2 regions of the Janibacter zhangyanbonis genome follow, and region 2 is predicted to be linked to the other one. Evidence: predicted binding sites of a transcription regulator. Region 2 holds the regulator's gene; the other holds the start of a gene.
What was found. Region 2 encodes LexA, which represses DNA repair genes until DNA is damaged. Its sites were predicted from a motif close to TCGAACANNTGTTCGA; they were not measured.

Region 1 (3,398 bases), 230 kb from region 2:
GTGCACCCGGCCGATGCCGAGGTCGCGGCGGTCGTCGAGCGCGCACGCCATCGCCGTGCGAGCCGTCTCCTCGAGCAGCGCCGCGGCCCGCTGCCGAGGGCTGGCGCAGGCGAAGCCACCGGCACCCCCGCCGAGGACGGCCGCGACCCGCTCGGCGCGCGCGGCCATCGTCGCGTCGTCGGCGAGGTGCCCGGCCGTCGTCACCCGGTCGAGGTGGCGGGTGTCGAGGACGACGAGGCGGCGGGTCGCGTCGAGGACGTCGGCGGTCGCCGCGTCCTGCGGGTGCAGGTGCCGCACGGCGGCGGTGAGCACGGCCGGGACCCCGCAGGCATCGGCGAGCCCGAGCAGGTGGGCCGCGTGCCCGGTCGAGGCCGGTGTGCCCGGCGGGCCACCGTGGTCGACGACCTCGATCGCCACGGAGCCCGGCGGCAGCAGCCGCTGCCAGGCGCGCAGCCGCTCGCGGGCGAGGTCGGGCCGGCGGGCGAGCAGCGCGGCGCCGACGTCGGAGGTCGGGCCGAGCAGGACGAGGAGCGGCGCGGGCTCGTCGGGTCCGGGCGCGGCGGCGTGCCGGGCGATCATCGCCGCGGTCGCCACGGCCTCGCCGCGCTCCCCCGTGAGGTGCACCTCGCTGACGAGCCGGCACAGCCGTGCCCAGCCGACCCCGTGAGGCACCCCGGCGCCGGCACCACGAGCGAGCACGGTGACCCGGGGGTGGCGCGGGTCGACCTGCGCGCCGCCGCGCACCGGGGTGCGCCGGGCACCTGCCGGGGCCCGGCCCCCGCCGTCGACGGCGAGGTCGACCCCGAGCACCGGCGCGATGCCCGCGGCGGTCGCCGCCCGGACGAAGCGCACCGCCCCGTAGAGCCCGTCGCGGTCGGTGAGGGCGAGCGCCGGCTGCCCGAGCTCCGCGGCCCGGGCCACGAGGTCCTCCGGTGTCGTCGTGCCATGACGAAGGGAGAAGCCCGACGCCACGTGCAGGTGGGCGAAGCTCACCCGGCCTCCCCCCTTCGCCGCATGTCCTTGAGGTCGTGCGCTTCGAGGTCGTGCGAAGGGGGGATGGCGACGAGGTCGGCGGTGACCCGGACCGGGGGCAGCCCGAGGGTGCCCGCCGCGATCCGCACGAAGTCCTCGCCCTGGCGCAGCAGGTCGTCGACCTCGCGCACGCTCATCGGCCCGGCCGCCCCGACGCCGGGGCGGGCGCCGCCCTCGGGCAGGACGGTCGCGAAGAAGTCGGCCCACTCGGTCAGCTCGGGCGCGACCCGCGGCAGCAGGCGCCACACGTCGACCGGGCCACGGGTGGTCCCACCGGCGCCGTGCCCGGGTGGTTCCACCGGGTCGGGCCGACCGCGGACGGTGAGGACCGCGGCGGCCGCCCGCAGCACGGCGAGCTTGGTGCCGGCGCTGCGCCCGACGACGGTGCGGGCCATGTGCGCGGTCGCGAGACTCTCGCCGGCGGCGGCGAGCAGGTCGAGCGCGGCGTCGAGGCGCTCGGGGTGCAGGGCGGGGACGGCAGCCATCGCGCCTCAGTCCTGGGTCCGCAGGAGGAGCCAGCCGGCCCCGCCCGACGTGCCGTCGCCGTCGACCCCGAGGTCGTAGACGCCCGGGCTGCTCGCCCGGCCCCGCTGGGCGCTCACCCGCCACACCTCACGGGCGAGCGGGACCTGCGCGAGCGCCCTCTCACCGGTCGAGCGCCACCACGCGTGCCGCTCCTGCCAGTGGTCGACGACCTCCGTCACCCGGTAGAGCCGCCCCCGCCACAGGAACTGCTCGGGGGCTCCGCCACCCGCCGGCTGCGGGTCGCCCACCCGCACCTCGATGGCCTCCTCGACGAGCCTGACCATGACCACTCCTTCTGCTCGAACACCTGTTCGAACAACAGTAGCCCGGGGTGCCGACACCCCGTCAACCCCGGCCACCCCGCCCGACGTAGGCTGGTCGCGACCCGGTGATCCGACCACGGACCACCGACACCCGCCCCGCCCCCTTCGTCACTGGAGCCCCCGTGCCGCACCCGCTGGACCGCGCCGACCTGCGCTCGCGCGTCCAGGCCCGCATCGACACCGAGCTCGACCGCTGGGGCGGCGAGCTCGCCGAGATCGGGCCCGACGTCGTCGACCTGACCACCCCCGTCCGTAGCCTGCTGCAGGGCGGCAAGCGGCTGCGCGCCGGCTTCGCCTACTGGGGCTGGCGGGCCGCCGGGCAGCCCGACGACGACGGGGCGATCACCCTCGCGGCGTCGATGGAGCTCTTCCAAGCCGCCGCGCTCATCCACGACGACGTCATGGACGACAGCGAGACCCGACGCGGCCAGCCGGCGCTGCACCGCGCCCTCGCCCGCTCCCACGCCGAGCGGGCCTGGCACGGCGACCCCGAGCGCTTCGGCACCGCCGGCGCGATCCTCGCCGGCAACCTCTGCCTCGGCTGGTGCGACGATCTCTACGCCGACAGCGGGCTGCCGACCGCGGCCCTCGCCGCCGCCCGTCCGGTCTTCGAGCGGATGCGCGGCCAGCTCATGGGAGGGCAGTTCCTCGACATCGTCACCTCGATGCGCCCGTGGCACGACCTCGCCGACGACGAGCGCATCGAGTGGGCCCGCAAGGTCATCCGCTACAAGAGCGCGAAGTACTCCATCGAGCACCCCCTGCTCATCGGTGCGACCGCCGGCGGCGCGAGCGCCGACGACCTCGCCGCCCTCTCCCGCTACGGCCTGGCGCTCGGCGAGGCCTTCCAGCTGCGCGACGACGTGCTCGGCGTCTTCGGCGACCCGGAGGTCACCGGCAAGCCCGCCGGCGACGACCTGCGCGAGGGCAAGCGCACCGTCCTCATCGCGCACACCCTCGCCGGTGGCGACGACGTCACCGCGACCCGGGTCGACCAGTGGCTCGGCGCGCCGGACCTGGGCACCGACGAGGTCGAGGCCTTCCGCGAGCTCATCGTCGCCACGGGTGCGCTCGACGCCGTCGAGCGCGACATCGCCGAGGGCGCACAGGTCGCACGCGATGCGCTCGAGCAGGCCACCGGCATCGCCGACGAGGCCCGCGAGGTGCTCGCCGAGCTCGTCGACGCGACGACGGCCCGCGCCACCTGAGGCCTAGGCCTCCTCCATCGCCCGGCGGCGCACCTCGGTCTTGAAGCCGGCGCGGATCGCCGCGATCGGGGTCGACCCACCGGGCAGCGTGTCGTCGTGGGCAAACATCCACTCGACGATCTCGTCGTCGGCGAAGGCATGGTCCGACAGGACGGTGAAGGTCCCCGCGAGCTCCGGCAGCGGCCCCTCCTCACCGAGGAAGTCGACCGGCACCGACAGCACCTTGCGCTCACCGCGACGCACCGCCACCAGCTGACGCTCCTCGAGCATGCGGCGCACGTCGCCCAGCCGCACCCCGAGGCGCTCGGCG
Region 2 (3,398 bases):
GGCACCTTGAGCAGGTCCTCCGTCGTCACGACGTGGATCCGGCGCCGGGTCTGCGGGTCGAGGGGGCGGATGACGACGTCGTCGTTGGACGTCGCCGCCCGGATGAGGTCGGGGATCAGGGCGACGCCCAGACCGGCGGCGACGAAGCCCTGAACGGCGACGTAGTCCTCGGTCTCGAAGGCGACCTTGGGCGCGAAGCCGGCGTCGTGGGCGATCTTGAGCAGGTGTCCGCGGCAGCGGGCGCAGCCGGCGATCCACTCGTCGTCGGTGAGGTCGGTCATCGAGACGACCTCGTGGTCGGCGAGCGGGTGGTGACGCGGCAAGGCCACGCGCACCTCCTCGTCGAGCAGCGGGTGCACGACGAAGCCCTCGAGGTCCTCGCCCCGGGCCAGCTCGCTGCCGTCGTAGGAGAAGGCGACGGCGAGGTCGACCTCGCCGGCCCGCAGGGCCGCGAGCGACTCCGGCGGCTCGGCCTCGGTGAACTGCACGGACAGGTCGGGGTGCTCGGCGCGGACCGCCGCCAGGGCGCGGGGGACGAGCGTCACCGACGACGACGGGAAGGCCATGAGCCGCACCCGACCCGAGCGCAGCCCGGCGATCGCGGCGACCTCCTCCTCGGCGGCGTCGAGAGCGGCGAGCACGGGGGTGGCGTGGCGGGCGAGGACGGCGCCGGCCTCGGTGAGCCGCACGGAGCGACCGACCTTTTCGACGAGGACGGTGCCGGTGCGCTGCTCGAGGCGCTTGACCATCTGGGAGACCGCGGGCTGCGAGTAGCCGAGCGCGAGGGCAGCGGCGGTGAAGCTGCCCTCATCGGCGATGGCCCGCATCACGCGCAGCCCAGCGGCGTCGATCATGGGGCCCATCGTAGGTCGTCGCGCCGACCTAGGATCGAGGCATGCCAGACGACGTCGATCGGGTCGAGCAGATCGCGAGGGTGCTGCGCCACGGGCCGGCCCTCGTGCTCACCGGGGCCGGCATGTCGACCGAGAGCGGGATCCCCGACTACCGGGGCCCGGACGGGACGCGGCGAGTGACCCCGATGCACCTGTCGGAGTTCGTCGGGAGCAGCTCGGCGCGACAGCGCTACTGGGCGCGCAGCTTCGTCGGGTGGCGGCGGTTCCACGCGGCGCGGCCCAATGCCGCGCACCACCTCGTGACCCGGCTGCAGGAGCTCGGGGCCGTGGGTCCGGTCATCACGCAGAACGTCGACGGCCTGCACCAGGCCGCCGGGACCCACGATGTCGTCGAGCTGCACGGCAACCTCGTCGAGGTCGTCTGCCTCGCGTGCGGGGCGCGCATCGACCGGCCCACGCTCGATGCGCGGATGGCGGCGCAGAACCCGGGCTTCGACGTCGACAGCGACGAGATCCGGCCGGACGGCGACGTGCGGCTCGAGACCGTCGACGTCGAGCGCTTCGTCGCACCGGAGTGCGAGCGGTGCGGGACCGACATGCTCAAGCCGGACGTCGTCTTCTTCGGCGGAGCGGTCGCCAAGCCGCTCGTGCAGCACTGCTTCGACCTCGTCGACGCGGCGCCGAGCCTGCTCGTGCTCGGCAGCTCGCTGCAGGTGATGTCGGGGCTGCGCTTCGTGCGGCACGCCGCGAAGCGCGGGATCCCGGTCTCGCTCATCACCCGCGGTCCCACCCGCGGCGACGACCTCGTCGACCACCGCGTCGACGGGGAGCTGGGGGACTCCCTTCGCTCCCTCGTCGACCTCGTGGAGGTGGGCGTCAGAGACGCCGCAGCACCGCGGTGACCTTGCCGAGGATCGTCGCGTGGTCGCCGTCGATGGGGTCGAAGGCGGGGTTGTGGGGGAGCAGCCACACGTGGCCGTCCGTGCGCTTGAAGGTCTTGACCGTCGCCTCGTTGTCGAGCATCGCCGCGACGATGTCGCCGTTGTCCGCGCTCGGCTGCTGCCGCACGACGACCCAGTCGCCGTCGCAGATCGCGGCGTCGATCATCGAGTCACCGACGACCTTGAGCAGGAAGAGCGAGCCCTCGCCGACGATCTGCTTCGGCAGCGGGAAGACGTCGTCGACGACCTCCTCGGCGGTGATCGGGACGCCGGCGGCGATCTGACCCAGGACGGGCACGTAACTCGCCTCGGGGCGCTCGTCGCCGGAGCCGGTCGGGTCGACGGCCTCGTCGTCGGCACTGGCGCCACCGCGCATGCCGGCCATGTCAGCGACCGACCCGGGGTCGGTCGGGGAGGGCTGGTCGTCGGGGGAGATGACCTCGATCGCGCGGGGGCGGTTGGGGTCGCGACGCAGGTAGCCCTTGCGCTCCAGGGAGGAGAGCTGGTGGGCGACCGAACTGGGGGAGGTGAGGCCCACGAGCTCGCCGATCTCGCGCAGGCTCGGCGGGTAGCCGCGGGTGGCGACGGCATTGCGGATCACCTCGAGCACCTTGCGCTGGCGCACGGTCAGCCCGTCGCCGGTGTCCCGCTGCGGGAGCTGGTGGATGTTGTCCTCGTCGCCCATCTCGACCCCTTCGTGCGTCCGCCGCGACACCGTTGTCGGTGGTCGCTGGTCAACTTCTCGCTGTGACCGACAGTAGGCCGATCGAACAGGCATTTCAAACATCTGTTCGAGCGTGTTGTTGATTTCCTTCGAACACCCGTGCTAGACATCGTACAGACGTTCTATCGAACACCGGTTCGACAGAGCCGCCACGAGGAGGACCGCATGACCGCTCTCACCGCCGCCCCCGCCCGCATCGACGTGCGCCCGGCGCGCCCCGCGCGCTCGCGTCACCTCGTCTCCGTGCCCACCGGTGATGCCGTCCCGGAGCGGGCGACGACCTCCCTTCGTCTGACCCGTCGCGGGCGCCTGGCGATCACCGTGACCACCGTGCTCGTCGCGAGCGTCGCCGGCGCCACGGTCGCCTTCGGCGGTCCGGCGACCACCCCGCAGCAGGTGGCCGTCGAGCCGGGGCAGACCCTCGGGCAGATCGCCGAGGCCGAGCTCCCCCAGCTGCCCACCCGCGAGGCGGTCGCCCGCCTCCAGGTGACCAACGACCTGTCGACGAGCCACGTCCACGCGGGCCAGGTGCTCACCATCCCCGCGCCGTGAGGCGCCCCTGACACCCGGGCCCTTCGACCCGGCCCGGGCCAGCCATCGGCCGTCTCCGCAGCATGCGGGGGCGGCCGATGTGCCGTTCGTCGACAGTTCACGTGGGGGACTTGCGTGGAGGCTCACAGAGGGTTCTAATGGTCACTACATCTAGTGGTTACACGGTTGTCATTCGTCCACATCTAGTGCACAGGATGAGGCCAGTTCTCCACAGGTGATGGGGTTCCATCCCCAGACTCGTCCACCGCACCGTCCACAGGACGCACGAGCGAAGGGAGCACGGCGTGCACTGCCCGTTCTGCCGTCACACCGACTCCCGGGTCATCG

Region 1: a site for LexA is predicted at 1,857-1,872, ahead of ACQBJO_RS07285 (DUF6504 family protein). Genes of this name have one in related genera too.

Annotation. Positions count from the first base shown of each region.
Region 1 covers NZ_CP191481.1:1,490,793-1,494,190, reverse strand. Annotated here, with positions in the region: gene ACQBJO_RS07295 (DNA polymerase III subunit alpha) at 1-993, opposite strand, end outside; gene ACQBJO_RS07290 (SAV_6107 family HEPN domain-containing protein) at 990-1,517, opposite strand; gene ACQBJO_RS07285 (DUF6504 family protein) at 1,524-1,841, opposite strand; gene ACQBJO_RS07280 (polyprenyl synthetase family protein) at 2,003-3,088, shown strand; gene ACQBJO_RS07275 (Rv2175c family DNA-binding protein) at 3,092-3,398, opposite strand, start outside.
Region 2 covers NZ_CP191481.1:1,259,356-1,262,753, forward strand. Annotated here, with positions in the region: gene ACQBJO_RS06205 (ABC transporter transmembrane domain-containing protein) at 1-10, shown strand, start outside; gene ACQBJO_RS06210 (LysR family transcriptional regulator) at 1-854, opposite strand, end outside; gene ACQBJO_RS06215 (NAD-dependent protein deacetylase) at 896-1,756, shown strand; gene lexA (transcriptional repressor LexA) at 1,731-2,480, opposite strand; gene ACQBJO_RS06225 (LysM peptidoglycan-binding domain-containing protein) at 2,685-3,071, shown strand; gene nrdR (transcriptional regulator NrdR) at 3,356-3,398, shown strand, end outside.